4 regions of the Peteryoungia algae genome follow, and region 1 is predicted to be linked to each of the others. Evidence: predicted binding sites of a transcription regulator. Region 1 holds the regulator's gene; each other region holds the start of a gene.
What was found. The regulator PhoB, encoded in region 1, activates phosphate uptake and scavenging genes when phosphate is short. The targets are predictions, from matches to a motif close to TGTCATNNANCTGTCAT.

Region 2: a site for PhoB is predicted at 5,311-5,327, ahead of QTL56_RS02450 (esterase-like activity of phytase family protein). Genes of this name have one in related genera too.
Region 3: a site for PhoB is predicted at 2,599-2,615, ahead of QTL56_RS08300 (DUF1045 domain-containing protein). Genes of this name have one in related genera too.
Region 4: a site for PhoB is predicted at 4,191-4,207, ahead of QTL56_RS03425 (bifunctional 2',3'-cyclic-nucleotide 2'-phosphodiesterase/3'-nucleotidase). Genes of this name have one in related genera too.

The regions. Positions count from the first base shown of each region.
Region 1 covers NZ_CP128477.1:3,750,750-3,758,583, reverse strand. The annotation lists gene QTL56_RS17835 (MYG1 family protein) at 1-480, shown strand, start outside; gene QTL56_RS17830 (Hsp33 family molecular chaperone) at 643-1,632, opposite strand; gene argF (ornithine carbamoyltransferase) at 1,756-2,673, opposite strand; gene QTL56_RS17820 (aspartate aminotransferase family protein) at 2,690-3,892, opposite strand; gene QTL56_RS17815 (GcrA family cell cycle regulator) at 4,331-4,864, shown strand; gene phoB (phosphate regulon transcriptional regulator PhoB) at 4,995-5,678, opposite strand; gene phoU (phosphate signaling complex protein PhoU) at 5,704-6,417, opposite strand; gene pstB (phosphate ABC transporter ATP-binding protein PstB) at 6,464-7,249, opposite strand; gene pstA (phosphate ABC transporter permease PstA) at 7,285-7,834, opposite strand, start outside.
Region 2 covers NZ_CP128477.1:472,962-480,795, forward strand. The annotation lists gene clpX (ATP-dependent Clp protease ATP-binding subunit ClpX) at 1-543, shown strand, start outside; gene lon (endopeptidase La) at 1,003-3,420, shown strand; gene hupB (DNA-binding protein HupB) at 3,627-3,902, shown strand; FMN riboswitch at 4,042-4,194, shown strand; gene QTL56_RS02445 (DMT family transporter) at 4,329-5,234, shown strand; gene QTL56_RS02450 (esterase-like activity of phytase family protein) at 5,380-7,578, shown strand; gene QTL56_RS02455 (aldo/keto reductase) at 7,657-7,834, opposite strand, start outside.
Region 3 covers NZ_CP128477.1:1,685,395-1,693,228, forward strand. The annotation lists gene QTL56_RS08290 (LysR substrate-binding domain-containing protein) at 1-797, shown strand, start outside; gene puuE (allantoinase PuuE) at 806-1,726, opposite strand; gene QTL56_RS08300 (DUF1045 domain-containing protein) at 1,818-2,525, opposite strand; gene QTL56_RS08305 (NAD(P)/FAD-dependent oxidoreductase) at 2,662-3,870, opposite strand; gene mnmC2 (tRNA (5-methylaminomethyl-2-thiouridine)(34)-methyltransferase MnmC2) at 3,869-4,594, shown strand; gene QTL56_RS08315 (response regulator) at 4,595-7,834, opposite strand, start outside.
Region 4 covers NZ_CP128477.1:665,929-673,762, reverse strand. The annotation lists gene QTL56_RS03455 (DMT family transporter) at 1-482, shown strand, start outside; gene ald (alanine dehydrogenase) at 601-1,719, opposite strand; gene QTL56_RS03445 (Lrp/AsnC family transcriptional regulator) at 1,879-2,340, shown strand; gene QTL56_RS03440 (PilZ domain-containing protein) at 2,432-2,767, shown strand; gene QTL56_RS03435 (PilZ domain-containing protein) at 2,938-3,267, shown strand; gene QTL56_RS03430 (hypothetical protein) at 3,282-4,079, opposite strand; gene QTL56_RS03425 (bifunctional 2',3'-cyclic-nucleotide 2'-phosphodiesterase/3'-nucleotidase) at 4,280-6,268, shown strand; gene QTL56_RS03420 (LysR family transcriptional regulator) at 6,335-7,273, opposite strand; gene QTL56_RS03415 (FMN-dependent NADH-azoreductase) at 7,403-7,834, shown strand, end outside.

The DNA of each region.
Region 1 (7,834 bases):
GCGCCAGGCTCGGACGACCGGGGTTTTCAAGCGGCGCTCTCGATCGCCCGCGCCATCGTCGAAGCCGGCATTGCGCAACGGGCCTCCAAGCTCAGGGCCGAGAGCATGGTCCTCGAGGCGATCGCAGCAACGGGAGACCGGCATGTGCTGGAATTGCAGATGGGCATGCCCTTCCGTCCCGCGATCGTGAAAGCAGGCGCTGACCACCTGCTCTTCGTCGTGCACCCCCGCGACAAGGACTGGTGCATCACTGGCATCCGCAAATCGGAGAACAGTTTCGAGCAACGCGCCGACCTGCCTGCGGCATGGGCGGGATTGAGCAATGGCGACCTTGAAGCCGTGTGCGGCGTCGAAGGCGCCAGCTTTTGCCACAACGCTCGCTTCATCGCAGCAGCGCGTTCGCGCGAGGCTATCCTCGCCATGGCGGACATCGCCGTCGCCGAAGCGCTCCAGGCGGACAAGCTCACCACGGAAGCCTGACGAACCGTCGGCGACCAGGCGGCGTGAAAATCGATGCACGCCTCATGTCCAAGCCATGCGACAGGGCCTTCCCGTCGCTTCCAATCTGCAAGAACCGGATCTTGCCGGGCATTGAAAAAGCCGGATCGCTCCGGCGTTTCGTGTCTTCTTCCGTGCCTGCTTTCAAGCCGGCGTCAGCTCTGCCGGCTCGAAGTGGTAGTCGGTCGAGCAGAATTCGCAGGTCACCGTGATCTGCCCGTCTTCCGTGCTCGCTTCGATCTCCTCAGCGGTGAAGCCCTGGAGAACGCCCTTCAGGCGGTCCCGGGAACAGCTGCATCGATCGTGGACCACCTGAGGCGCATAGGCACGAACGCCGCGCTCATGGAACAGGCGGAAGAGCAGCCGCTCGACGCCGACCAAGGGATCGGTGAGCTCGTCGGCATCGATCGTATCGACCAGCATCCGGGCTTCGTCCCAGGCTTCGTCACCATGCAGGTCCGTATCGCGGTCGTCGCCGTCGCCACCATGCAGGTCCGGATGGCGCATGCGCTCCGGTGCATCCGGCAGAAATTGCGCGATGAGACCGCCGGCGCGCCAGGTCCGGCGGGGCTTGCCATCCTCGTCGCGGTCGAAGAGCTCGGCAGCGCCCAGACGCACCCTGGTCGGGATCTGTTCCGACTGGCGGAAGTAGACCCCGGCAATGTCCTCAAGCGAGGTCCCGTCGAGCGGGACGATGCCCTGATATGGCTGCATGTAGGCGCCCTGGTCGATGGTGAAGGCCAACATGCCCTCGCCGAGCAGTTCTTCGGGCGATGCGCGACCGGAAGCCACCGCATCCGCCACAGCCTGTTCATCGAAACGGGCATAGGCGCGCACGCTTTCGGGCGAGCTGAAATCGGCGACGAGCAGGTCGACCGGGCCATCACCCTTGGTCTGGACCGTGAACTTGCCTTCGAACTTCAGCGAAGTGCCGATCAGCACCGTCAGCACGATCGCTTCGGCGAGAAGCCGTGCAACCGGCGCCGGGTAGGCGTGACGGTCGAGGATGGAATTGACCAGCGGTCCGAGCTGCACGGCGCGACCACGCACGTCGAGACCGTCCACCTGGAAGGGGACCACACGATCGTCGCCGGCGAAACCGAATTCGCCGAGTTCTGCTTGTTTCATCGCCATGAATGTACTCCCGGCACACGGGGTGCCATACGCTTGGCCGCCTGAGCGGCCCGATCAGAAAGGGCACAGATGGGATCACCTGCGCCAAACGTCAAGTCGGACATAAATTGCCTGAAACCGGCCTCAGATTGCGCCGAGGCACCAGGCGAGGATCGATTTCTGCGCATGCAGGCGGTTCTCCGCCTCGTCGAAGACCACCGACTGCGCGCCGTCGATCACCTCGTCGGTCACTTCCTCGCCGCGATGCGCCGGCAGGCAGTGCAGGAAGAGTGCCTCGTCATTCGCCTTCTTCATCAGCTCCGCATTGACCTGGAAAGGCTGGAAGACATTGTGGCCGCGCGCCTTGTGCTCCTGGTTCATCGACACCCAGGTGTCGGTAATGACGGCATCGGCACCGGTCACCGCGCGGTCGGCATCATGGCAAAGCATGATCTCGCCGCCATTGTTGCGAGCCCAGTTGAGGATCTTGTCATCCGGTTCGGAGCCGAGCGGCACCGCCATGTTCATGCGGTAGCCGAAGCGGGCAGCGCCTTCGACCAGCGAATGAAGGACATTGTTGCCATCGCCGGTCCAGGCCAGCGTCTTGCCGGCGACGGAGCCCCGATGCTCCTCGATCGTCATGATGTCGGCCATGATCTGGCAGGGATGCGTCATATCCGTCAGGGCGTTGATGACAGGCACCGTCGCGTGTTCCGCCATTTCCAGAAGGCGGGCATGGTCGGTCGTGCGGATCATGATGGCATCCACATAGCGCGACAGCACCTTGGCGGTGTCGCCGATCGTCTCCGCACGGCCGAGCTGCATTTCGGTGCCGGACAGGAACAACGTCTCGCCGCCCAGCTGGCGCATGCCGACATCGAAGGAAACACGCGTGCGCGTCGAGGGTTTCTCGAAGATCATCGCGAGCATCTTGCCGGCGAGCGGCTTGTCGGCGGTGCCGGCTTTCGTCGCCTGCTTGCGGGTCTTTGCGTCTTCTAGAATGCTGCGCAGATCCCCTGACGTCATGGCGGAGAGATCGAGAAAATGCTTGGAAGAGGCCATGAGAGAGCGTCCTGTCTTAGGCAGAGGCTGCGACTGCAGCTTTGGCGCGGATCTGTTCGGCTGCGTGTTCGATGCGGGCGAGGCCGTCGCGCGCTTCCTCTGCCGTAACCGTCAGCGGCGGCAGCAGGCGGATCACGTTGTCGCCGGCGGGAACACCGAGCAGATGCTCGTCACGCATTGCCATCAGAAGGTCGGTATTCGGAACCTTGGCCTTGATCCCCAGCATCAGGCCTTCGCCGCGCACATCCTCGATCACATCCGGGAAACGGTCCTTCAGCGAAGCGAGGCCCTGGCGGAAGACCAGCGCCGTGTCGCGCACGTTGTCGAGAAAACCGTCCGCGAGCACGACATCGAGCACGGCATTGCCGACGGCCATGGCGAGCGGGTTGCCGCCATAGGTCGAGCCGTGGGTGCCGGGTTTCATGCCAGAAGCGGCTTCCTCGGTCGCAAGGCAGGCACCGAGCGGGAACCCGCCGCCGATGCCCTTGGCAACCGCCATAAGGTCCGGGGTGATGCCGGCCCATTCATGCGCGAAAAGCTTGCCGGTCCTGCCGACGCCGCACTGGACTTCATCAAGGATCAGCAGCAAGCCGTGCTCGTCACAGAGGTCGCGCAGCGCCCGCAGCATTTCGACAGGGATCGGACGGATGCCGCCCTCGCCCTGGACCGGCTCGACCAGAATGCCAGCCGTTGAATCCGTGATCGCGGCCTTGAGTGCCTCAAGATCGCCAAACGGCACCTGGTCGAAGCCAGGCGCTTTGGGACCGAAACCTTCCAGATATTTCTCCTGGCCACCTGCGGCGATCGTCGCAATGGTTCGGCCGTGGAAGGCGCCTTCCATGGTGATGATGTGGAATTTCTCCTGATGCCCCTTGGCGAAGTGGTAACGGCGGGCAGTCTTGATCGCGCATTCCAGCGCTTCTGCGCCGGAATTGGTGAAGAAGACGCGCTCGGCGAAGGTGACCTCCGCCAGGCGCCTGGCCAGCGCCTCCTGACCCGGCACTTCGTAGAGGTTCGACAGGTGCCAGACCTTGTCGGCCTGGTCCTTGAGGGCACCGACGACATGCGGATGACCATGACCGACAGACGTGACGGCGACACCGGCTGCGAAGTCGAGATAGCGCTCGCCGCTTTCCGTCACCAACCAGACGCCCTCGCCTCGTTCGAAACGCAGCGGCGCCCGATTATAGGTCTGGTAGAGCGGCGTAGCTTCGGCCATGGCGTTCACGATCCTTTTCGACAATCCGTCACACCGGACGGTGCGGCCTCCACGAGGCTCCGAAAAAATTAAAAATGCCGCCTTGCGGCGGCGCGGGCACTATCCCCACTCACCCTTGCAATGTCAACGTTTTCTGCAGGAATCGCGGCAGTTGGAGCGATTTCGGCCAACACGCGCAGGACGAGTGCCGGCGAAGATTCCATCTGTTGCATACTTGACTCACTCGGGAAGCAAGTTGGGGAAAACCGCGAAATCGATTCCAGATGATTCCCGCGACTCTTGTCACGGAGTCAGCCGACCTCTAGGTTAAATTTTATTAACAGATTGCATGCGGCGGAAGTGCTCACCGACAATATCGAGGCGGTTTTGTTTCGGATTCATTCGAAGCAACGGTGACGGATTCTGCCATGACAGACGCGAGCGGCGGAGATGAATGGCATGAACTGGACTGATGAGAGGGTTGAAAGACTCAAGCGCCTCTGGGCCGAAGGCCTGAGCGCAAGCCAGATTGCAGCGCAACTGGGCGGCGTAAGCCGAAACGCCGTAATCGGCAAAGTGCACCGGCTTAACCTTCCGGGTCGCGCCAAGGCAGGCGGCAACTCGTCTGCAGCACGTCCGGCCAAGCGCCCTGCACAGACGCAGCGTCCGGCAAGTTTCCAGAACCGCCCGGCAGCCAGCACGACCACCCGCACCGTCACCCGCGCTGCAGGCGCCACGATGCTGAAGGAAGAGATCGAGGTCGAGGCCTACGAAGAGGTCGAAGTTCGGCGTTCCCTGAACGTGGTTGTTCCGATTTCGCGCCGCCTGGCACTGACGGAACTGACCGAGCGGACCTGCAAGTGGCCGATCGGCGATCCGATGAAGGACGACTTCCACTTCTGCGGCTGCGAAATCGCCGACAGCGCGCCCTACTGCACTTACCATGCAAAGCTCGCCTATCAGCCGGTCAGTGAACGCCGCAAGGCTCGCTGATCCCTCGGCCAGAGACAGAGACATCCAACGGGTCCTTCGGGGCCCGTTTTCTTTTGGCGCCCGCACCAACAAGGAAAAGGGGCCGCAGCGGATGATCCGCGCGGCCCCTTCGATCGTCTGGCAAGCCGGTTCAGGCTTCCATGGAGTAGCCCGCACCGCGAACCGTGCGAATGACATCCTGCATGTTGGAGAAATTCAGCGCCTTGCGCAGGCGGCCGACATGCACATCGACGGTGCGCTCGTCGACATAAATGTCATGTCCCCAGACACCGTCCAGCAGCTGAGACCGGGAATAGACGCGCCCCGGGGAGGCCATGAGGAATTCCAAGAGCCGGAATTCCGTCGGACCGAGACGAACCTCGCGGCTCTTGCGATGAACACGATGTGTCTCACGGTCGAGCTCTATGTCCCCGCAACGCAGGACGCTGGAGAGAACCTCGGGCTTGGCACGCCGCAGCATGGCCTTGACGCGAGCCATCAGTTCCGGCGTGGAGAAGGGCTTCACGACATAGTCATCTGCTCCCGTCGCCAGGCCACGAACCCGCTCGCTTTCCTCGCCACGGGCGGTCAGCATGATGATTGGCAGGCGCTCGGTTTCGGGGCGCACACGCAGGCGCCGGCAGAGCTCGATGCCCGAGACGCCCGGGAGCATCCAGTCGAGGATCAAGAGATCGGGAACCCGCTCCTGCAGGCGGATCTCTGCCTCGTCCCCCCGCAGGATCGTCTCGACTTCGTATCCCTCGGCTTCAAGGTTGTAACGGAGGAGGACCGACAGGGCCTCCTCGTCTTCCACCACGGCTATCTTCGGCTGCATCAAAAACCAACCTCGCTGGCCAACATCACTCGGTGATCGCACCGACGGAAGAGGTGAGGTCTTCCTTCGGGCGCTCGCCTTCCGGCTGTGCGCCGGTCGTCATGTAATAGATCGTCTCCGCGATATTCGTCGCGTGATCGCCGATACGCTCGATGTTCTTGGCGCAGAACAGAAGATGCGTGCAGCTCGTGATGTTGCGCGGATCTTCCATCATGTAGGTCAGGAGTTCGCGGAACAGCGAGGTGTAGATTGCGTCGATTTCCTCGTCGCGATCACGGATCGACTTGGCCTTCTCGGCCGAGCGCGTCGTATAGACGTCGAGCACTTCCTTGAGCTGGGCAAGCGCCAGGTCCGAGAGATGTTCGAGGCCACGGGCGAGCTTGCGCGGAACGCCGGTCGCCTGAATGGCCACCACACGCTTGGAGTTGCTCTTGCCGAGATCGCCGACACGCTCGAGGTCCGCAGCGATGCGAAGAGCGCCGATGATTTCGCGCAGGTCTGATGCGACCGGCTGGCGCTTGGCGATGGTCACGATCGCCTTGTCACCGATCTCGCGTTCCATGGCATCCATGACGACGTCGTCAGAAATGACCTTCTGCGCAAGTGCGGCGTCGGAATTGACCAGCGAGCGCACGCTTTCGGCGACCATCTGTTCCGCAAGACCGCCCATTTCGGAGATGCGGCGCATCAGGAACTTCAGTTCCTCGTCGAAGGCCGAGTAGATGTGAGAGGAGCCCATTTGAAACGTCCTTGAAATTGAGTTCAACCGTGAATGACGTCAGGGCTCAGCCGAAGCGGCCCATGATGTAATCCTGGGTGCGCTGGTCATCCGGGTTGGTGAACATCTTGTCAGTGTCGTTCTCCTCGACCAGCTCGCCGAGGTGGAACATAGCCGTGCGCTGGGAAACGCGGGCGGCCTGCTGCATCGAGTGGGTTACGATCACGATCGTGAAGTTCTCGCGCAGTTCATGGATCAGCTCCTCGACCTTTGCAGTCGCGATCGGGTCGAGCGCCGAGCAGGGCTCATCCATCAGGATGACTTCGGGGCTGACGGCAACGGCACGCGCGATGCAGAGACGCTGCTGCTGACCACCGGAGAGGCCGGTCCCGGCAGAGTCGAGACGATCCTTCACCTCATTCCAGAGGCCGGCCTTCTGCAACGCGATCGAGACGATCTCGTCCAGCTCGGCCTTGTTGCGGGCCAGGCCGTGAATGCGCGGACCATAGGCGACATTTTCGTAGATCGACTTCGGGAAGGGGTTGGGTTTCTGGAAAACCATGCCGACCTTGGCGCGCAGTTGCACGGGGTCAACCTTGGGGTCGTAGATGTTTTCCGCATCGATCTGGATGTTTCCCTCGACGCGGCAGCTCGCAATCGTGTCGTTCATGCGGTTGATGCAGCGCAGGAAGGTCGACTTGCCGCAGCCCGACGGTCCGATGAAGGCCGTAACGGAGCGGGGGCGGATGTCGATGTTGACGTCCTTGAGGGCGTGCTTGTCACCGTAAAACACCTGCACGTTGCGGGCGGTGATTTTGCTTTCAGTCATGGGTGGCGCTTTCGTCGTGGTCATCTTGGTCGCGAGATTGTTCATCATCATATAACTCCTTACCAGCGACGCTCGAAGCGGCGACGAAGAATGATTGCGATCAGGTTCATCAGGATCAGGAACACGAGGAGCACGATAATCGCACCGGAGGCACGCTCCACGAAGGCCGGGTCGCCACGCTGGGTCCAGTTATAGACCTGGACCGGCAAAGCGGAGGCCGGCTGGAAGAAGCCGTCCGGCGGACCGGCCGGGTATTCGCGCACGAAGGCAACCATGCCAATCAGGAGCAGCGGCGCTGTTTCACCGAGCGCACGGGCGAGACCGATGATCGCGCCAGTCAGGATGCCCGGCATGGCAAGCGGCAGGACGTGATGGAAGATCGACTGCATCTTCGAGGCGCCGACGCCGAGTGCAGCATCGCGGATCGACGGAGGCACGGCCTTGAGTGCCGAGCGGGTGGCGATGATGATCGTGGGCAGCGTCATCAGCGTGAGAACGAGACCGCCGACGATCGGAGCCGATTGCGGCAGGCCGACAAAATTGATCAGGACGGCAAGGCCCAGAATACCGAAGACGATCGAGGGCACGGCGGCGAGATTGGCGATATTG
Region 2 (7,834 bases), 1.1 Mb from region 1:
CTGTTCATCTGCGGCGGGGCCTTTGCCGGCCTCGACAAGATCATCTCTGCCCGCGGCGAAAAGACCTCGATCGGTTTTGGCGCAACGGTGAAGGCGGAAGACGATCGTCGTGTTGGCGAAGTGCTGCGTGAACTGGAGCCGGAAGATCTCGTCAAGTTCGGTCTCATCCCGGAATTCATCGGCCGTCTGCCCGTTCTGGCAACGCTCGAGGACCTGGACGAGGACGCGCTGATCCAGATCCTCTCCGAGCCGAAGAACGCGCTCGTCAAGCAGTACCAGCGCCTGTTCGAGATGGAGGATGTCGAACTGTCCTTCCACGAGGACGCGCTTCGCGAAATCGCCCGCAAGGCGATCACCCGCAAGACCGGCGCGCGTGGCCTTCGTTCGATCATGGAGAAGATCCTGCTCGATACGATGTTCGAACTGCCGGAGCTGGAAGGTGTCCGCGAGGTTGTCATCTCCGACGACGTCGTCAACGGCAGCTCCCGTCCGCTCTACATCTATGCCGACCGTCAGGAAGAGAAGGCCAACGCTTCCGCCTGATCGATCCGGATCAAGACAGACGAAGAGCCCGCCCTTGTGGCGGGCTTTTCCGTTTCAAGATGACCTTTTTTGCCGTTGCCTGTGGTTTTCGCGGCCCGCCTGCGCATATACGGCATTCCGCAGTTGTCAGGCGCGCTGGTTGGGCTAGAACAAGGGCGAGAGTGAACGCCTGTGTGCTTGATGCCATCGCCGCGTATCCCTGTCTCCGACCACCCATATGACTGTGAGGAGCCAACCGGGCGACGAAGTGACGCGAATGCCTCGCATCAGGTTTGATTTGTAGTGTGAAAGCCGACGAGGTTTGTCATTCTGGCGTCACAGATTCGGCGCCGGCCTTGGCGGCAGACTTGAATTGGCGGAGGCGCCACTCCACTTGTTGGAGGATCGAAAGTATGCCTGACGCCTCTTTTGGGTCGGCATGGAGTCCCGGTTTCCCCGGGACGTTTGAAAGGAAGTGAAATGACGAATACGTCAGCTGCAAACGAGGTGAACACCTATCCGGTGCTTCCTCTGCGCGACATCGTGGTGTTTCCTCACATGATCGTCCCGCTGTTCGTCGGCCGTGAAAAATCCATCCGCGCTCTGGAAGAGGTGATGGGTTCCGACAAGCAGATCATGCTGGCCACGCAAATCAATGCGAGTGATGACGATCCCACGCCCGACGCGATCTACGAAGTCGGCACCGTCGCCAATGTGCTCCAGCTCCTGAAGCTGCCCGACGGCACCGTGAAGGTGCTGATCGAGGGACGCGCACGTGCTAAGGTCGAGGCGTACACGGCCCGCGAGGACTATTACGAGGCCAAGGCCATCATTCTTGCCGAACCGGCAGAAGACGCCGTGGAAATCGAGGCGCTGTCCCGCTCGGTGGTTTCGGAATTCGAAAACTACGTCAAGCTGAACAAGAAGATCTCCCCCGAGGTCGTCGGTGCCGCGAGCCAGATCGAGGACTACTCGAAGCTGGCCGACACGGTCGCTTCGCATCTCTCCATCAAGATCACCGAAAAGCAGGAAATGCTGGAAACGGTGAGCGTGAAGACGCGCCTGGAAAAGGCGCTCGGCTTCATGGAAGGCGAGATCTCCGTCTTGCAGGTCGAGAAGCGCATCCGCTCGCGCGTCAAGCGCCAGATGGAAAAGACCCAGCGCGAATACTACCTCAACGAACAGATGAAGGCGATCCAGAAGGAACTCGGCGACGGCGAAGACGGCCGTGACGAGATGGCCGAACTGGAAGAGCGCATCGCCAAGACCAAGCTTTCCAAGGAAGCCAAGGAAAAGGCCGATGCGGAGCTGAAGAAGCTGCGCCACATGAGCCCGATGTCGGCGGAAGCCACCGTCGTGCGCAACTACCTCGACTGGCTGCTCGGTCTGCCCTGGAGCAAGAAGTCAAAGGTCAAGATCGACCTCAACGCGGCCGAGAAGACCCTCGACGAGGACCATTTCGGTCTCGACAAGGTCAAGGAACGCATCGTTGAATATCTCGCCGTTCAGGCGCGTGCGACGAAGCTTAAGGGCCCCATCCTCTGCCTCGTCGGTCCTCCGGGCGTCGGCAAGACCTCGCTCGCCAAGTCGATCGCCAAGGCGACCGGCCGCGAATACGTGCGCATGGCCCTCGGTGGCGTCCGTGACGAAGCCGAGATCCGTGGTCACCGCCGCACCTATATTGGTTCGATGCCCGGCAAGATCGTGCAGTCGATGAAGAAGGCCAAGAAGTCCAACCCGCTCTTCCTGCTCGATGAAATCGACAAGATGGGCATGGACTTCCGTGGCGACCCGTCGTCGGCCCTGCTCGAGGTGCTGGATCCGGAACAGAACTCGACATTCATGGACCACTATCTTGAAGTGGAATACGACCTGTCGAATGTCATGTTCGTCACGACTGCCAATACGCTGAATATCCCGGGTCCCCTCATGGACCGCATGGAGATCATCCGCATTGCCGGTTACACCGAGGATGAAAAGCTCGAAATCGCCAAGCGGCACCTGTTGCCCAAGGCGATCAAGGAACACGCCCTGCGCCCGGAAGAATTCTCCGTGGCGGATTCGGCGATCATGGCGATCATCCAGCAGTACACCCGCGAAGCCGGTGTCCGCTCCTTCGAACGCGAACTGATGAAGCTCGCCCGCAAGGCCGTGACCGAAATCATCAAGGGCAAGGTGACCTCGGTTGCCGTGACCGGTGCGAACATCAACGAATATCTGGGCGTTCCGCGCTTCCGCCACGGCGAAGCCGAGGGCGAAGACCAGGTCGGCGTTGTCACGGGTCTGGCCTGGACGGAAGTGGGTGGAGAATTGCTGACCATCGAAGGCGTCATGATGCCCGGCAAGGGCCGCATGACGGTCACCGGCAACCTGAAGGAAGTGATGAAGGAATCGATTTCGGCAGCGGCATCCTATGTCCGTTCGCGCGCCGTCGATTTTGGTGTCGAGCCGCCGCGCTTCGACAAGTCCGACATCCACGTTCACGTTCCGGAAGGGGCGACCCCGAAGGATGGTCCGTCCGCAGGTGTTGCCATGGCAACGGCGATCGTCTCGATCATGACCGGCATCCCGGTCAACAAGGATGTCGCCATGACGGGTGAAATCACCCTGCGCGGTCGTGTCCTGCCGATCGGTGGCCTGAAGGAAAAGCTGCTCGCAGCCCTTCGCGGTGGCATCAAGAAGGTTCTCATTCCGGAAGAGAACGCCAAGGATCTGGCGGACATTCCGGACAATGTGAAGAACAACATGGAGATCGTTCCGGTGTCGCGCATGGGCGAGGTTATCAGGCACGCCCTGGTCCGTGTCCCCGAGCCGATCGAGTGGGATGGAACCGTTGAAACGCCGGCGATCGGCGTGGTCGACGGCACCGATGAAACCGGTGCAACCATCGCTCACTGAGGCAAATCTGCCATAAGTGAGCCACAAAGCTCCAAAACCGACAAAAAGGCTGGCATTTATGCCAGCCTTTTTTGTGAAATGCCGCGTGAAAGGCTTGTTTTCCGGGGCTTTCAGGTGCTTTTGAGTTGCGAAGGGCAGAAGCTTTCGTATTCTCCGCCCGACTTAATCATTTGAGTCGTTTCATACCAATCAGAAAGGGTGGAAACATGAACAAGAACGAACTCGTATCCGCGGTCGCCGAGAAGGCTGGCCTCACCAAGGCTGACGCTGCCTCTGCCGTTGATGCCGTTTTTGAAACGGTCCAGGCTGAACTGAAGAACGGCGGCGACATTCGTCTCGCTGGCTTCGGCGCCTTCACCGTTGGCCGTCGCGAAGCCTCCAAGGGCCGCAACCCGTCCACCGGCGCTGAAGTCGACATCCCGGCTCGCAACGTTCCGAAGTTCACGGCCGGCAAGGGCCTGAAGGACGCTGTCAACAGCTGATCCGTCGTGACCGTCGCACCCTTCGGTGCCGATGGTCAGCTGACATACTGGTGAGCCCGGCTTTGTGCCGGGCTTTCTTTTTGCCCTTCTTGCGCTGCAGCGAGACCTGTCTTATCTGTGAGGCGCCGGTTGTACCGGCATTCGTTCTCAGGGCGGGGTGAAACTCCCCACCGGCGGTAACGGGGAGACCCGAAGCCCGCGAGCGCCTGCCTTTCATTCGCGAAAGGCAGGGTCAGCAGATCCGGTGCAAAGCCGGAGCCGACGGTTAAAGTCCGGATGAAAGAGAATGAGGTCAGGCCACGCCCTTGTTCCGCTCGTTGCGGATCGCGGAGGCGTTGCTGCGCAGATCCGTGCCCGTCCGGGTGCGCTTTTCGTCGTCCTCATCTGTCCTGGTTTGTGTTGGTCCTTTGGAAAAGGAAAAATGACATGAATCAGAGCTCCGTTTCGCTCTTGCGCTCCCGGGCCGTCCTCGGCGCCGGTTTCATGGTTCTGGCGGGCGTCGCCTTCGCCGCTCTCAACGTCGTCACGCAATGGCTTGCCATGACGCTCGGTTTCCCGCCGGCCTCAACAGCCTTCTGGCAATATGGCTTTGCCCTCGTCCTCTCTCTCCCCTTGCTCTTCCGGCTCGGTCTGCGTGCCATGAAGACCGACTATCCGGTGCGCCACATCCTGCGGGTCCTGCTGGCCGCCTTCGGCGTGCAGGCCTGGGTCACGGGCCTCGCCACCGTCCCGATCTGGCAGGCCATCGCTCTCGTCATGACCTCGCCCTTCTTCATCATCATCGGCGCACGCCTCTTTCTCGGCGAGACCGTCGGCCGCGACCGCTGGCTTGCGACGCTGACGGGCTTCGTCGGCGCGATGATCATCCTCCAGCCCTGGTCGGACAGCTTCACCCTGGCCGCCCTCCTGCCGGTCTTTTCGGCCCTGCTCTGGGGCGGTTCCTCATTGATCATGAAGAACCTCACGCATTACGAGGCACCGGAAACGGTCACGGTCTGGCTGCTGGTGCTGCTGACGCCGATCAATGCCGGGCTCGCAGTTGCCGGTGGCTTCGCCGTGCCGGAAGGCCTCACCCTCTGGCTGTTGCTCGCCGCCGGTCTGCTGACGGCCTTTGGGCAATATCTGCTGACACTCGCCTACAATGCCGCTGACGCGGCCTATGTTCAGCCGTTTGACGACCTGAAGCTCCCGCTCAACGTCTTTGCCGGCTGGCTGGTCTTCGGCTATGCGCCGAGCGGCTATCTGTGGTTGGGCGCATTGCTGATCCTCGGGGCTTCACTCTTCCTGATGTTGCGCGAGGCCGGCAAGGAAGCATCGCCGGCGTCCCAATGACAGGTCTCGAGAACAGCAACCTATAGGAACAGCTTATCGGGATATCCGGCAGGAATTCGTCGGACGACCGCCAATCTGTCATCCGACTGTCACCCGACTGCCCCAGAAACCTCTTGTTCCATTTCTGGATACTGGAGGTTTCCCGATGACCCATGGTCTCTCCCGCGTCGCCCTGACGGCGGCGCTTTTTGCATCCGTGGCCCTGCCGGCCGCTGCCGAACAGGTTTTCAACCGCATTGCCGCCTTCCCGGTCGCCGCCAATTTGCCGGCCGACAAGGACAAGTTGACCACCACCTCTGCCGAGATCATCACCGCCTCGGAAGACGGCAACACACTGATCTACTCCGACAGCCCGCTCGGTGGCATCGGCTTCATCGACATCACGGACGCCAGGGCACCGAAGGCTGCGGGCGCTGTGATGATGGACGGCGAGCCGACTTCCGTGGCTGTCGCTGGCGGCAAGGTACTCGTCGGGGTCAACACCTCCGAGAACTTTACCAGCCCGTCGGGCAAGCTCGCGATCGTGGACATTGCCTCGAAGGCTGTCGATGCCACCTGCGATATCGGCGGTCAGCCGGATTCGGTCGCCGTGGCCAAGGACGGCTCATTCATCGCCATCGCCATCGAAAACGAGCGTGACGAAGACTTGAACGATGGCGCCCTGCCGCAGATGCCGGCCGGTGACCTCGTCATCCTGTCGCTCAATGATGGCGTTGCTGATTGCGGCTCGATGAAGCGCGTCGCGTTGACCGATCTTGCCGAGATTGCACCTGAGGATCCGGAACCGGAATTCGTCGCGATCAACAGCCTCGGCGAAATCGCAGTGACGCTGCAGGAAAACAACCACATTGCCATCGTCGACGGCAAGACCGGTGACGTGAAGGCCCACTTTTCTGCCGGTACGGTCGACCTTGAAGGTATCGACACCAAGTCGGATGGAGCACTCAAGTTCACCGGTACAAGGGAAGGCGTTCCGCGCGAGCCTGATGCCGTGAAGTGGCTCGACGACAACCGTCTGGTTATTGCCAATGAAGGCGACTGGAACGGTGGCTCGCGCAGTTTCACCATCTTCGACAAGACCGGCAAGGTTGCCTATGAGTCCGGTCCGTCGCTGGAAATGGCCATCGCCCAGATCGGTCATTTTCCCGACAAGCGTGCCAAGTCCAAGGGCGTCGAGCCGGAAGGCCTGGAAGTCGCAACCTTCGGCGATCAGAACTACTTCTTCGTTCTGTCCGAGCGTTCCTCGATCGCCGCAGTCTACAAGGACACCGGCGCCGAGCCGGAACTGACACAGCTTCTGCCGTCCGGTGTGTCGCCGGAAGGCGCCGTTGCCATTCCGTCGCGCAACCTGCTGGTCACCGCCAACGAGGTGGACCTCGGCGAAGATGGCGGCCCGCGCTCGCATGTCATGCTCTATGAGCTGGCTGAAGGCACGCCTGCCTATCCAATGCTGAAGTCGGCCATGGTCGATGGTGCACCGATCGGCTGGGGCGCTCTGTCTGGCCTCGTCGGCGATGCCGAAAAGGCAGGCACGCTCTATGCGGTCAATGACAGTTTCTATGCGATGCAGCCGACCATCTACACGATCGACGCAACGCAGAAGCCGGCCGTCATCACCTCGGCTCTGCCGGTCACCCGCGGCGGCGCTGCTGCCCAGAAGCTCGATCTCGAAGGTATCGCGCTGGATGGCAAGGGCGGCTTCTGGCTGGCCTCGGAAGGCGATTCTGCCAAGCTCGTCGGCCATGGCCTCTACAATGTCGATGCCAAGGGTGAGATCAAGGCCGAGATCGGCCTCCCAGTTGAACTGCTCGCAGGCCAGACCCGCTTCGGCCTCGAAGGTGTCACCAGTGTCGGCACCGGTGACGACATGACCCTCTGGATGGCAGTTCAGCGTGAATGGGGTGACGACGAGAAGGGCTCGGTGAAGCTCCTCTCCTACAACCCCAAGTCCAAGGAATGGGGCGCCGTTCGCTATCCGCTGGAAAAGGCCGCTGAAGGCTGGGTCGGCCTGTCGGAAATCACCGCCCACGGCGACTATGTCTATATCGTCGAGCGCGACAACCAGATCGGCGACAACGCCAAGCTCAAGAAGCTTTTCCGAGTTGCCGTCGCCGATTTGAAGCCCGCCAAGCTCGGCGAGCAGCTTCCGACCGTCACCAAGGAAGAAGTCCACGACTTCATTCCGGATCTGAAGGCCGCCACCAATGGCTACGTGGTCGACAAGCTCGAAGGCTTTGCCTTCGACGCCTCGGGCAAGGCCTTTGCGGTCACCGACAACGACGGTGTGGACGATTCGTCCGGCGAAACGCTGTTCTGGGAAGTGAACCTGCGGGGCACGAACTGATCGACGGATCGACGTCTTGATAAAAGAGAGGCCGGGTGATCGCTCACCCGGCCTCGTCCTTTTGAGAGCGTCCGCCTCTTACCAGCGGTGGTGCACATGCGGCGCGATCAGGCGTTCATAAACGTCGCGCGATGCAGCCATGACATCGGCAGACAGGGCTGCCAGATCGGACGCTGCCGCATTCGCTTTGGCCTGCTCGCCATTGCGGGCGCCGGGGATGACGACCGTGACGGCCTCATGCATCAGGATCCAGCGC
Region 3 (7,834 bases), 2.1 Mb from region 1:
CCGAACTCGGCATGACGGCGGCGGCCGTCAGCCAGCATGTGAAGGCGCTGGAGGATTGGCTGGGGCTTGCCCTGTTTGAGCGCCGCACGCGCGGCGTGCGACTGACAGCAGATGGTCGCGAACTCGGGGCCGCCTGCTCCGAAGGCCTCGGTCATATCGCTCGCGCGGCAGAACGTCTGACGGCCCGCCGCAGCGGACTGCGCGTCAGCCTTGCCTGCAAGCCTTCCGTTGTGAACCACTGGCTTGGACCCCGCCTCCCCCGTTTTCGTGCCACGCATCCGGAGATCCAGGTATCGGTGGTCTATCCGCTCGGCGCATTGACGCCGGACGAGGCCGGTACCGATCTCCTGATCCGCCACGGCACGCGACCGCCGGGAAGGGCGGAACGTATACTGGAGGCCGCAACTCGCCCGACCTGTTCGCCGGTTTACCTCGACCAGCACGGGCCGATCATCACGCCGGCCGACCTTCTGAAGCAGCATCTGCTGCACGATGCGACCGAGGCTGCCTGGCACGCCTGGTTGGCGGCTCGCGGCGTCGCGGGCCCAACGCCCACAGGACCTCTCTATGCCGATTTCAACCTTCTGGTCAGTTCGGTGCTGTCAGGCCTCGGCATTGGCCTTTGCCCGACCGCGCTGATCGCCGATCAATTGGCCGCGGGCACGTTGAAGGTCCTGTTTGACGAGCCCGCCGATGAAGACAAGGCCTATTGGCTGCTGTCAGGCGCCGATCTGCCCGAACCAGCCGCGGTCTTGCGCGACTGGCTGCTGGCGGAGAGCTCTGACCACAGTCCGTAAGCGGGATCTCACCAGGCCGGTTTGTGATGCGCGTGCCAGTGCTCGGCAATCTCGATGCGCTTCGGCAGCCAGACCTTCTCGTGACCAGTCACATAATCCACGAACCGCGCCAGCGCCGCTGCCCGTCCCGGGCGTCCGACGAGCCGGCAGTGAAGGCCGACGGACATCATCTTCGGGCTGCCGTTTTTACCCTCCTCGTAGAGCACGTCGAAGGCATCCTTGAGATAGGTGAAGAACTGATCGCCGGAATTGAAGCCCTGCGGCGTAGCAAACCGCATGTCGTTCGTCTCGAGCGTATAGGGGATGATCAGGAAGGGCTTGCCCTCCAGATCCGGCACCCAGAACGGCAGGTCGTCGGAATAGTTGTCGGAAGAATACATAAAACCGCCCTCCTCCATCACGATGCGCAGCGTGTTGTCAGAAGGCTTGCCCTGATACATGCCGCGCGGATGAGAGCCGGTCAGTTCCGTGTGAAGTCGCACCGCCTCGCGGATATGCTCGCGCTCGACATGTTCAGGAAAATCCTTGTATTCGAGCCAGCGATAGCCGTGGCTGGCGATCTCCCAGTCCGCCTCCTTCATGGCGGCAACGGCATCCGGGTTGCGCGCCATGGCGAGCGTCACACCATAAACGGTGACCGGCACACGGCGCTCGGTGAACAGGCGCCAGAGCCGCCAGAAACCGGCACGGGAACCGTATTCGTAGATCGATTCCATGTTGAGATTGCGCTGGCCCGGCCAGGGCTGCCCGCCGACGATTTCGGAGAGGAGGCACTCCGATGCCGGATCGCCATCGAGAATGCAGCTCTCCCCGCCCTCCTCATAATTCACCACGAACTGTACCGCGATCCGGGCCTCGCCCGGCCATTTCGGATCGGGAGTGTTGCGGCCATAGCCGATCAGGTCGCGGGGATAGGGAGCAGTCGTCATCGGTTCACCTCTCGTGTCTTGACGCGAGGCTATTGGCGACGACGGCAGCTGTCGAGATGGAAAACGCAGCGCATATTGCAGCGCGAAGACGTCAGGCGATCCTGCGGCTCGAAACCCGGCCGAGCGGATGCAGCGAATGCACGGTGAACGGTGCGCCGCGCTCCGCCTCGACGAAGAGCGCGAGATTGGTCACCATGACGGGCCCGGCCAGAACAGGATCGAAATGCGCCTTCAAAGCCTGCTCGATTCGGGGAAAATCCCGTGCCAGAAGCGGCCCCGTCAGCGTCATGTGGAAACGAAATTCGTCCATCACATAAGGATGGCCCCAGCGGCTGAGATTGCCGAATTGCGGGGCCGACAGCCGCTCGGGATTGCGTCGCTCGATCTCTCGTTCGGACAGCGGGGCACGGAAACCGTCAAAGGTCTGGACGATCGACGCCGCGAGATAGTCGATGGACGGGCATGGCCGCTCGACAATCAGTCCGTAGACGTCACCGATGCGACCGACAGCGAGCCCCTGGAGCATCACAGGGTCCATGCGACCCGCAAAATGCATCAGTTGCCGCAGCAGCGCAGACTCCGTGGATCCTTCGCTCAGGCGAAACGGCGCCTTGAACGTCGCATGGAACCCGAACCGGCGCGGAAGGGCGGTATGAAATGCGATCTCGTGCACGCCGAGCCCTTTGAGCCCCGGATGCTCTTCTGCCTCTCCGGAAAACACGTTGCGGCCAAGCCACCGCGCCGCGGCCTCGGCAAGCGGATCATTGGCAGGCGGTGTAAAGCAGATGGCATAACGCATGTCGAGCACCTCGCACTGGCCCGCTTCGGCACTTTAGCAAATGCCGTTTCAACCCGGTGGATAGGTGATTTGCATGACAGTATCACGAAGCGGGAAAGGCGCACCCGGGACTGCCGGGCAGCGAAGCCCTGTCAGCTCAGGGTCGTTCGGCAAATCCCTCACCGGCTACGCGATGATCAGCCACGGAAAGGTGATGGGCAAACGAGAAGCTGTCAGGCAGGGGAAGCGCGCGTCCGGCGATCGCATCGAGTGCCGCATCCGCCAGCAGATGGGCAATGCCGAAGCTGACCTTGTAGCCGCCGGTCAGCGCGTGAATGTGCCCGTGCTCCGGATGGGGTCCGACCATCGGATCGCGGTCGACGGCCTTGGGCCGAAGGCCCGCCCAGCGCTCGACCACGGCGGCCGTTTCCAGCACAGGCGCCAGCTGTCGCGCCTCGGCGATCAGCGCATCGAGCAACCCATCCGTGGAAAAGGCATTGCTGAACTGGTTCTCGCTGGTGCTGCCGATTGCGACATGCCCACCTTCATGCGGCACGACATAAAGCCCGTCGAGATAGAGTAGTGGCAGGTCGTCCACGAGATCCACCTTCAGCAGCGCGGCTTGCCCCTTCACGCCCCGGCCAAGGGGCTTGGCAAGTGCCGGCCCGAGGGTGTCGAGGAGCGGGAAGGATCCGACACCGGCTGCGACCAGAAGGTTTCCGAAGCCGACCGAAGAACCATCGGCGAGCGTAAGCCTCCGGGCGCCTGCATCGATCGACTGCACGGCGACGCCTTCAAGCACACGCACGCGCGCCGTCTGCTCCAGTCGAGCCCGCAGTGCTGCAATGAGCGCGCGCGGCGACACGCGTCCAGCAAAGCCGTCGTGCACCAGGCCCGCCTCGCAGAAACTGCGTGATGGCCAGCCGGCCCAGGGACTTTCCTCGATCACGGTCCAGTCGAAGACACGGCCCCTTTGCCGCCAGTTCGTCCCGGCTTCCTGCGAATGCCGTTCGGCGATCGGCCGCAGATGCGGTTTCGGCAGAGGGATGAGCCTCCCGCAGCGGCGATAGCCCGCCGACAAGCCGGTCTCGGATTCGAGACCGGCAATTTCGACCTCCAGCGAAACCAGCCCGTCGAACTGCAGCTGTTTTTTCTCGTTCCAGCGATCTGGCATATGGGCCATCAGCGCGCCGAGCAGCCCGCCGCTGGCACCGCTACCGGTTCTTTCGCCATCGATCAGGATCGTATCGATGCCCCGGCGCTCGGCTTTCAGCGCCGCCCAGAGGCCCATGACACCGCCGCCGACGATCACGAGGTCTGCCTGCAATTGACCTGACATCGCTGCCGATTTATCGGACATGGTCATGACCCATTCGAATTCCACACCGGACACTGGCGACGCTCAGGCACCGCTCACTTGGCATGACGGCGATATGCCCTTTTCCACAGCCTTTGGCGATCATTTTTATTGCCAGACCGATGGCCGGCTGGAATGCGGCCATGTCTTCCTGGCCGGAAACGGCCTGCCGGAACGCTGGCGGGAGACGCAGCAATTCACCATCGGCGAACTGGGCTTTGGAACCGGGCTGAACGCCTGCGAGACCTGGCGCCAGTGGAAGGAGCACCGTCTGCCCGGCGCTCATCTCCATTTCGTATCCTTCGAACTCCTGCCCATGCAGGCCGGTGAGATCGACCGGGCCCTGTCCCGCTGGTCGCAGATAGATGCCGAGCGTCAGGCACTTGTCACCCTCTGGCCCGAAGATCCTTCCGGTGTCGTGGAAATCGATCTCGATGCGCAGACGCGGCTGTCCGTCGTCTGCGGCGATGCGCTCGAAAATCTCTCGGCCAGTTCCCTTGCTTTCGACGCCTGGTTCCTCGACGGCTTCGCGCCATCTCGCAACAGTGCCATGTGGTCGGCCGAATTGATGCAGCGGGTTTTTGACACGACGACATCCGGCGGCAGCTTTGCGACCTACGCCGCGGCTGGCTTCGTGCGGCGCAATCTCATCGCGGCAGGCTTCGACGTCGAGCGGCGTCCGGGTTTCGCCGGCAAGCGGGAAATGCTCTGCGGCATCAGGCATGCAGCCTGATCACCCATCGGCTCGAACGAGAGCGGCGACCGGCCTGCCGCTCCATTCTTCGATCTTGCGTAGGAGGAGTTCCGGCGAAATCGGCTTGGACAGATAGTCGTCCATGCCCGCCGCAAGGCAGGCCTCGCGATCGCTGTCGAGCGCGTGTGCCGTAACGCCGACGATCGGTATCCGGCGCCCCGTCCCCTGCTCCGCCGATCGGATCGCCTGCGTCGCCTGATGGCCGTTCATGACCGGCATCGAGACATCCATCAGGATCAGATCCGGCGGCTCGCTTGACCAAGCCTCGACCGCCTCCTCGCCATTGCCGACGATGCGATAGGCGATCCCGCTTCCGGTGAGGATCTGCCGGAAGACGATCTGATTGACGGCATTGTCCTCGGCAATCAGCACTCTGAGGCCCGTTGCCACCGAGCCGCTTTCGACGGATGCGGGTTCGGCCGGCAGTGCGGAGGAGCGGGTCGCGAGAACCGGCTGTGGCGAAGGTCGCAGGCGCTTGGAGTTGACTCCATGCACACGGGCGGTGCGCACGACATCGATGATCGCCCCGCGCAATACGTTCGCCCGCGCCGGCTTCATCAGATGGGCCTGAACCTTGAGGCTTTCGAACAGACGGTCGTCGCCCACCATGTCCATGGAAGTGAGGAAGATCAGGGCGATCCCGTCAAAGCGGCAATCGCTGCGAATCGCCTGCGCCACATCGAGACCATTCATGTCGGGCATCTGGTAATCGATGATGACGGCGTCGATCTTCAGCCCTTCCGCATGCGCCGCGCCAAGGATCTGCAGGCCGGTCGGTCCGTCGGGAACCGCAAGGCCGTCGAAACCCCACATCTGGAGCTGCTCGGTGACGATCCGGCGATTGACGGCGTTGTCGTCGATGACGAGCACCCGGGCATCCTTGACCGTCGCCGGCAATTCCTTCTGCCTTCGACGCTCGGCAACGATGGTAAGCGGCAGTTCGACGGAAAAGGTCGAACCCTTTCCGACTTCCGAGGAAACGTTGAGCCTCCCGCCAAAAAGCTTGACGAGACCGGCCGTGATTGCCAGCCCCAGTCCGGTGCCCTCGTGGCGTCGTGTCGAGGATGTGTCGACCTGGGAGAATTTCTCGAAGATCTTTGCCTGCATCTCGGGCGGAATGCCGATGCCGGTATCCTCGATGCGAAGGGTCAGGAGGGAATGCCCGTCTTGCGTTCCGCTGGTCGACACGGCGACATGCACATGGCCCTTCTCGGTGAACTTGACCGCATTGCCGAGCAGGTTGGTGACGATCTGCCGGAAGCGTCCGGGATCGCCCATGAAGGTGTGTGCAACCGACTCATCGCCGGAGACGAGGAGTTCTATGTCTTTCTCGGCGGCAGCGGATGACAGAAGGGTCGCCACATCCTCGATCGCTTCAACCGGATCGAAGGGCGATTTCCTGAGCTTCAGCTGGCCTGCATCGATCTTGGAGAAGTCGAGGATGTCGTTGATGATGGTGAGCAGCGCATTGCCCGATTTCACCATGATGTCGACAAACGTCTTCTGCCGGCTGTCGAGCTCGGACTTGGACAGGAGCTCCGCCATGCCCAGGACCCCGTTCATCGGCGTGCGGATCTCGTGGCTCATATTGGCCAGAAAGTCGGATTTGGCCTTGTCGGCCGCCTCGGCGCGGGCGAGCAGCACTTCCAGTTCCGCTTCGCGCGCCTTCAATTCGGTGAAGTCGGTCAGAACGACGACGCAGCTGCGATCGCCCCCGAAGGTTGCTTCGAGCTTGACCCAGGTCTTGCCCTCCACCAGCAAGTTCGTCGAGAGCGCGTTCGAGTTCTGCATGGCAGCCTGCCACTGTTGCAGAACCACATCCGCCTCTGTACCGAAATCGCCGCGCGCCGCACAAAACTCGAAGATCGGCCGCCAGCTCTCGCCTGCGACCAGCATATCGTCAGGCAGGTCGAGAATGCGGGCAAAGGACGGATTGACCTCCGCGATACGGCCGTGCTCGATCATCATCAAGCCCTGCGACATCAATCGCATGGATTCCTGCACAAAGCCGCCCAGGCGTTCCAGCTGCTGCTGCGCCTCGGTAATGTCCCGTTCGCGCTGCCGGATCTCGGTCAGATCCGAATAGGTGAGCAGGATCTTGCGGTCGTGCAGGCGCGTGATCGTCGCCAGCACGAACTTGCCGTCGTCGTATTCCAGCTCGGTGACACGCGAGCCTTCGAGCACATCGAACTGCGCGAGGCGACGGCGATAGCCCTCCTCGAACTCTACCCCGGGCCATGTCCAGCCGCGTTTGTGGTTTTCCTCGCAATAGGTGCGGAAGGGAAGGCCACGCAGCGGCAGCTCATCCGGCCACTTCCAGATTTCCCGGCACTTCTCGTTGGCGAATTCGACCATGTAGTCACAGTCGATGATGACAACCCCGACCGGCATGACCTGCAGCATCGCGACCATGCTGCTGTAGAGGGCTTCAGTCCGCTCCTGCGCCTTGAGAAGCGCCAGCTGCCCCTGTTTGAGGACGGTGATGTCGTTCACCGACCCGACCACATAATGCTTGTTCTCGGCGGTGGTGATCCTGCTGAGGCGCGTGATGACCGAGATCTCCTGATCGTCGCGGACGACGATTTCGCGGTTCTTCTCGATCATTTCGCCAGTAGCGAGGATTCGGAGGTTCTCCTCCATCATCATCTGGCCGTATTCGGGCCAGAGGTCCACCTCCGTCAGGCCGTAAACGTCCTCGCGACGCTGGCCGTGAAGCTCTTCATAGGCCGTATTCACATAGATCATCCGCCTGTTGGTGTCGCGAATGAAGACCGGCACCGGCATCTGTTCGAGCGTCGCGCGATAAAGAAGGGTCTCCTCCTCGCGCTGGACCATGTCCGAAACATCGGAATAGGTCAGAAGGATACGGCCGCCATCCATGCGGCGGCTGCCACCGGCCAAGGCGCGACCGGAAGGCGTCTTGATGTCGATCAGAGGCCCCTCGATCAGGCCGACGACCTGCTCGATGCGGTAAGCCACCCGTTCCTGCAGGTCCTTGGCATCCAGATTGGCAAGGCCACGTCCCATCATTCGCGACAGGAAATCCCGATAGGTCATGCCCACCAGCGGCACAGGCGGATCGAGTTCCAGCATTTCCACGACGGCAGGATTGGCGAAAGAGATCGTCAGGTCGGCGCCGAGCACGATGATGCCGACCGGAAGCGACGCCATGAGACTCTGGAGCTGCAATTGCAGCGCCTCCGACTCCTGTCGCGCATC
Region 4 (7,834 bases), 1.3 Mb from region 1:
GCTCGCATTTCATGGCGGAACTTGCCATTCTCGGAGCCGCACTCTCCTACGCCTTCGCCGGCGTCTATGGCCGACGATTCAAGGCAATGGGCATTAACCCGATCGTCACCGCCACCGGTCAGATCTCCGCGTCTGCCATGCTGATGATCCCGCTCGCGCTCGTCATCGAACAGCCCTGGACCCTCGCGGCACCGGGACTGCCGACGATGGCTGCTCTCGTCGCGATCGCGCTGATCTCGACGGCGCTTGCCTATATTCTCTTCTTCCGCATCCTCGCCTCGGCCGGCGCGACCAACCTCATGCTGGTGACTTTCCTCATTCCGGTGAGCGCGATCCTGCTTGGCTGGCTCTTCCTGGACGAGGTACTCGCGCCGCAGCACTTCATCGGCATGGCGACGATCGTGGCCGGCCTCGCCCTGATCGACGGTCGACTGCCGCGGCGGCTGTTCGGTCCGCGAGGCCGCGATACGCTGTCGAACTGAATCTGGCATCACCCCCCAATAAAAATGGGCCGGCCATGGGATGGCCGGCCCAGATGGCCGCGTTTACGCGAGACATGCGCGGACGTGACGCAACGTCAGGCGACCGGAGAGGCAGCCCTTACGCGACGTTCAGCACGGCTTCCGGCGCATGGGCCGGATAACCCAGGGCTTCGGCAACCGGCTTGTTGGTAATGCGCCCCTTGTGCACGTTCAAACCATTGCGCAGGTGCCGATCCTCGGCAATGGCGCGCAAACCGCGATCGGCAAGCGCCAGGCCATGCACCAGGGTCGCATTGTTCAGCGCATGGGCAGAGGTAATCGGCACAGCACCCGGCATGTTGGCAACGCAGTAATGCACGATGCCGTCGACGACATAGGTCGGGTCGGAATGGGTCGTGGCATGGGATGTCTCGAAACAGCCGCCCTGGTCGATGGCGACATCCACGACGACAGAGCCCTTCTTCATGCCCGAGAGCATTTCGCGGGTGACCAGCTTCGGGGCAGCTGCTCCGGGAATGAGGACGGCGCCGATGACGAGGTCGGCCGAGAAGCATTCCTGCTCCAGTGCATCGATCGTCGAATAGACCGTGTGCACGCGGCCACCGAAGATATCATCGAGCTGACGCAGGCGGGGCAGCGAACGGTCGAGAATGGTCACGTCGGCGCCGAGGCCCACCGCCATCTTGGCTGCATGCAGACCAACGACGCCGCCACCGATGACGGTAACCTTGGCCGGCAGAACGCCCGGAACGCCGCCGAGCAGGATGCCGCGGCCGCCATAGGCCTTCTGCAGCGCCGTGGCACCGGCCTGAATCGCGAGACGCCCGGCGACCTCCGACATCGGAGCCAGCAGCGGCAGGCCGCCGCGTTCATCGGTCACGGTCTCGTAGGCAATGGCGGTCACGCCAGAGTCGAGCAGACCCTTGGTCTGATCCGGATCCGGCGCGAGATGGAGATAAGTGTAAAGGATCTGACCGTCACGCAGCTGCACCCATTCCGAGGGCTGCGGTTCCTTGACCTTGACGATCATGTCGGACTTTTCGAACACGTCCTTGGCCGAGGCTGCGATCTTCGCGCCAGCGGCGATGTAGGCGTGGTCATCGGCACCGATCCCGGCGCCCGCACCCGTTTCCATCAGGACCTCATGGCCATGCGCCACATATTCTCTGACGGCACCCGGGGTCAGGCCGACACGGTATTCATGGTTTTTGATTTCCTTCGGGCAACCGACACGCATGAAGCGTTCCTCTCTTTTATCTGCAGCCGAAGCCGCTTTGTTTCAGATGCTAAAATTCAACCATCGATCCCGTAAAATGTCCTTGCAAAATGAGGCATGGAGCGCGACAGAATTCGCAGCTTCTTGCGTGACGCATGCCAATAACGGGGAATTCTACGAATGGCGGAACTGGATGCCATCGATCGTGCCATTCTGAAGGCGCTTCAGGAGAATGGTCGGATGACCAATGCCGAGCTCGCCGAGACGGTGGGCTTGTCACCCTCCGCCTGCTCGCGGCGGCACGACATGCTGGAAAAGTCTGGCGTCATCAGCGGCTATCATGCGCGGCTGTCGCACAAGGCGATCGACTACAAGATGATGGTTATCGTGCATATCTCGCTGTCGGGCCAGTTCGCCAAGACACTGACCGAGTTCGAGGCGGCCGTGAGACGCTGTCCGAACGTGCTGGTCTGCTACCTGATGTCGGGGGAGTATGATTACATACTCAGAGTGGCCGCCAAGGATCTCGAAGACTACGAGCGCATCCACCGCGACTGGCTGTCCGCGCTCCCGCATGTGGTGAAGATCAATTCGAGCTTTGCGCTGCGCGAGGTCATCGAGCGTCCCAATGTGGGGCTTTGAGCAGAGGTCCTGAAAATCCTAATGATCCGATTTAGACCGTTCTTACGGATTGTTCGTAAGCTCCCGCCATTCTTCTCATCAGGACGGCATCATGAGCAATAATCTCGGAATGGATGTTCGCAAATCTCCTCGCAGTCGCTGCAGGATCGACAGCAAGGTTCGTTACTTCAAGCAGGAAGCCGATGGACGCGTAGTCAACATCTCGCGCAATGGCCTGGCGCTTGAACTCTCGTCCAAGTTCCCGGCTGCCGCCGGGAGCCCCGTCATCATCGAGAACGCCGATATCGGCCTGCTCGAAGGTGTGGTTCGCTGGAATTATGGCGGGCGGATCGGCATCATGTTCAGGCCCAACAGCAATTCGATTGCCAAGGTCGCCGCCTATTTCCGCAACTTCCACCAGGAAGTTCGCCCGGTTCTCACGCGCTAAGGTCTGCCTCCATAGCGCAATTAACGGTAAACACCCGCAAATACAGGTCAAATACCCTAAATCTGCCAGGGTGACTGCTCGCATTCTAATGACCTCGGCCAGATGCCGTTAAGGCGCCTGACCGAGATTTCCTGCGTTTCTTCCAATCAGTTTTGATGGAGCGCAGTCAGATGCTTGCTGGCAAACTCAATCCGGACGGTCGTCGAAGCCAACGCCTACGCTGTCATATCAGAGGCACGCTGGAATGTATCGGCCAGAGGCTGGACGTGCGTATTCTCGACATTTCACATAGCGGCATGGCGCTGCAACTCGAAGGGTGGATAGAGGCCAAGCGCGGCGCGATGGTCTGCGTGCGGTGTGCCGAACTCGGTCGGATCGACTGCACCGTGCGCTGGTACAGGGCAGGAAAGATGGGGCTGGAATTCGATCAGAGCACCAATGCGGTCGCTCAGATCACGGCCTATTTCCGGAACTTCCATCAATCCCTGGGCCACACCTGACAGGTGGGCGCCCGTCATTCGGCCTCGGCAGCCTTCAATTCGAGATCGAACGGTTCGATTGCGCTGTTGCCCAGGATATACAGGACGTCATTGAGATAGTTTCGGCTTTTGGTGACCTCCACCGAGATCGGGCGATCGCCTTCTTGCGCACTGGGCGGCGCCAAAGACTCCAGTGAAAACTTTGCGCTGTTGGAATCGGGCACGCCGGAGAGGATGGCCGAGGTTGCGGTATCGGGTACCGTCACGACAGTTGCCTTGTCGCCTCCAACCGTTTCGGACGACAATACGCTGCCGGACGAATCCTGGAATTCCACGCGGCATGCCGGGCAAGCTCCGGCAATCGCCTTCGTGTCGAAGATCAGCTGAGGTGCGAGGGCAGCCTCTGACGGGAGATCCTGAGCATGCCCCGTCGTGACCAGTATTTCGCCCAGGTAGTTCAAGAGCTCCGTTGGCTTTGGATCGATCTCCACGCTGACGGCCTTGACCTCGGTGTCTTTGACAACGTCCTTGACCGGGGCAATCGCACCGGCAGTCGAAAGCAGAAAGGCGGGCGCGCCAACGCCGAGCACGAATGCCTTGCTGATGTTCGGCTCATTGCCGTAATGGGCCACGATCCCGCCGATGAGGCCCAACAAAACCAGGATGGCGATCGAACCGGCTATCGGTGCCAGGATCGAGAGCCAGGGCTCTTGCGCAAGTTTCTCAAACCAGTCCGCGATCTGCCCTCCCTGGGCACGAACCAGGATCCGCGCCAGTTCAGGCGACATTCCGCCGATTGCACCTGCAAAAAATGCCGTGTTGAGCCATGGCATGAGTCGATCCCCCATCGATGACAAGAGAATAATACCTCGCAGGCCGGGCAAAATCAATCTTTGCGCTACTATTCAACCACCATCTAGCATGGGTTGCATTGGATCCGTCCATGTCTCACCCCTGTCATTTTCCAGGTGCAAGCCTCTGGAAAGCGACTTAACCTCCTTCGCTTTCAGAACCAGTTCTTCGTGAGGCCCCCATGTCGTCTATCCTCGATCTCCACCCGATTTCCCGCCGCTCTTTCCTCAGCGGCATCGCCGCCTCGGCAGCCCTCGTCACGCTTCATCCGTTTGCCGCGCGCGCTTCCGCCAATCAGGCGCATCTGCGGCTGATGGAAACAACCGACATCCATGTCAACGTGATGCCTTATGACTATTACGCCGACAAGCCGAACGACACGATGGGACTGGCGCGCACCGCAAGCCTGATTGATTCCATCCGCGCGGAAGCCGGCAACTCCATGCTGATTGACAATGGCGACTTCCTGCAGGGCAATCCGATGGGCGATTACATGGCCTATCAGAAGGGCATGAAGCCTGGGGACGTGCATCCGGTGATCAAGGCGATGAACGTACTGGGCTATGACTGTGGCACGCTCGGCAACCACGAGTTCAACTATGGCCTGGACTTCATGTTCAACACGCTGGCCGGCGCGCAGTTTCCCTTTGTCTGCGCCAACCTGACCAAGGGCGAGCTCTCTGCCGATCCGAAGCAGGATGCGCTCTACTTCAAGCCTTACGTGATCCTCGAGAAACAGATCCGCGACGGCTCGGGCGCCACGAGCCCGATCAAGGTGGGCTTCATCGGCTTCGTGCCGCCGCAGATCATGCTGTGGGATGCGAAGAACCTCGAAGGCAGCGCGCAGACGCGCGACATCCTGCAGGCGGCACGCGCCTGGGTGCCGCAAATGCGTGAGGAAGGCGCCGACATCGTCATCGCGCTCTCCCATTCGGGCATCGATGGCCATGGCGAGAGCGAGGGCATGGAAAATGCCTCGCTCTATCTCGCCGGCGTCGAAGGCATCGATGCGATCTTCACCGGCCACCAGCATCTCGTTTTCCCCGGACCGAAGGATTTCGAAGAGGTTCCGGGGGCCGATGCGGTCAAGGGCACGCTGCTGGGCAAGCCGGCCGTCATGGCGGGCTTCTGGGGCTCGCATATGGGCCTGATCGATCTGCTCTTGGAAAAGGACGGCGCGAGCTGGAAGATCGTCGACTTCACCTGCGAAGCACGGCCGATCTACCACCGCGACGAGAACCGCAAGGTCGTCGCCGATACCAAGGACAAGCCCGAAGTGATCGCCTCGGTCGCGGCCGAACATCAGGCAACGCTCGACTATGTCCGCACGCCGGTCGGCAAGACCTCCGCGCCACTCTATTCCTATTTCGCGCTGGTCGCAGACGATCCCTCGATCCAGATCGTCTCGATCGCACAGTCCTGGTACATCAAGACCATGCTGAAGGACGGCCCGCACAAGGACCTTCCCGTCCTGTCGGCTGCCGCCCCGTTCAAGGCGGGCGGTCGCGGCGGTGCGGATTACTTCACCGACGTGCCGGCCGGCGACATCGCGATCAAGAATGTCGCCGATCTCTATCTCTATCCGAACACGATCCAAGCGGTCGCAATCACTGGCGAACAGGTGAAGAACTGGCTCGAAATGTCGGCCGGCATCTTCAACCAGATCGAGCCGGGAGCGCAGGATGCGCCTCTCATCAACCCGGACTTCCCATCCTACAATTACGATGTGATCGACGGCGTCACCTATCAGATCGACCTGACCAAACCCGCGCGCTATGACAAGGACGGCGTCGCCGTGCACCCGGAAACGAGCCGTATCGTCAACCTGCAGTTCGACGGCAAACCCATCGATCCGGGCCAGACGTTTGCGGTCGCGACCAACAACTACCGCGCCGGAGGCGGTGGCAAGTTTCCCGAGATCGCTGCGGACAAGGTGATCTTCGTCGGACCGGACACCAACCGCGACATCATCGTCCGCTACATCGTCGAGCAGGGCACGATCAATCCCTCGGCCGATGGCAACTGGTCCTTCGCGCCAATCGGCGACACAACCGTCACCTTCGAAACGGGGCCGAGGGCGCGCGAGCATCTCGCCGGCTTCCAGGGCGCCAAGATCGAGGATGCCGGTGAAGCGGCCGATGGATTCGCGAAGTTCCGGCTGACGCTTTGACGGCCGAGCTTCGGCGCGTTGCGGATCAACGGGTTGGGAATCGATTCAAAGGCTTGAATCGATTCCTTAAACCGCTTCGGAAAGAAGGGGCGACGGAAATTCTGCCGGGCAATTCGACAGATGCTCCTCGAATGCGCGGATCAGCCAGAGGCCGGCGGGTCCCGGAGGATTGTCGGCCCTGCGGATGGCATGGAGGTTGTACGCCCCTTGCTCATAGGCCGGCAGGTCGAGATGCACGATCCGGCCTTGCGCCAGGTCCTCGTGGATGATCGAGACCGGCAGCCCGCCCCAGCCCAGGCCGCCGCGAATGAGCTGGTGCTTCGTCGCCATGTCGCTCACCCGCCAGGTCTTGAAAGAGAGGACGTTGAAGTCTCGCCCCTGGGTCAGGTCCGAGGCATCGCTGACGACGATCTGCGTTTCCTCCCGCACGTCCCGCAGCGACAGCTTGACCTTGCGGGCCGCCAGCGGGTGGTCGGCTGCGGCGGCCGGCAGCAAAAAGCTGTGGCCGATGCGGTCGGCGACCAGTGTATCGTCCTGACGTAGGGGCGCGCCACCGATGCCGATTGTCGCCCGACCACTCAGGACCAGTTCCACAAGCCGGCCGAGCTCCCCCACTTCAAGCCTGAGGGAGACGGAGGGAAACTCGGTCTGGAATTCCCGGAGCACCGCAAGCACCGCCGGCATCGGCACGAGCACGCTGATCGCGATCGACAGTTCGGCCTCCAGGCCCTGACGCATGCTGCGTGCCTTGGCGCGCATCACCTGCAGGTCGCCAACGATCCGGCGCGCATCGGTCAGCATCGCCCTGCCCTCCTCGGTCAGCCTTGGCTGGCGCGTGCCGGTCCGTTCGAAGAGTGATACGCCGAGCTGGCTCTCCAGGTTTCCGATCGTGTAGCTCACCACGGATTGCGCCCGGTTGAGCAGGCGGGCGGCGGCCGAAAAGCTGCCGGCATCGGCCACTGCGAGAAAGACCTGAAGCTGGTCGAGGGTGGGGTTGGCATCCATGGCTTTCGAGCATCCATCCAATTGTTCGATAAGACCGATCTACATTATCACAGTTTCATCGATAGGTGCGCAGGATTACATGCATGGCAGGCCTGCTCCCAAGGGCCCTCCAACATCCGAGGAACTGCCATGTCGTCCATCCTTCTCGTCACTTCCAGCCCACGCGGCTCTGACTCCCTCTCGAACTCGATTGCATCCCAGCTCGCCGAGAAATTCGCAGCGCAGACCGGTGGCGCGCTGGTCCGCCGTGATCTTGTCGAGACCCAGCTCGACCATGTCGACGGCATCTTCACCGCCGCCATCCGCAAGCCGGCCGATGCCCGCACCGCCGAAGAAACCGAATCCGTTGTCCTGTCCGACGCGCTCGTTGCCGAACTCCTGGCCGCAGACACGATCGTCATCGGCACCGGCCTGATCAATTTCAACATCTATTCGTCGCTGAAGAGTTGGATCGACCACGTCGCTCGTGCCGGCCTCACCTTCACTTATACTGAAAACGGTCCGGTCGGTCTTGCCAAGGGCAAGAAGGCCTATCTCGTACTGGCCGCCGGCGGCGTCTAT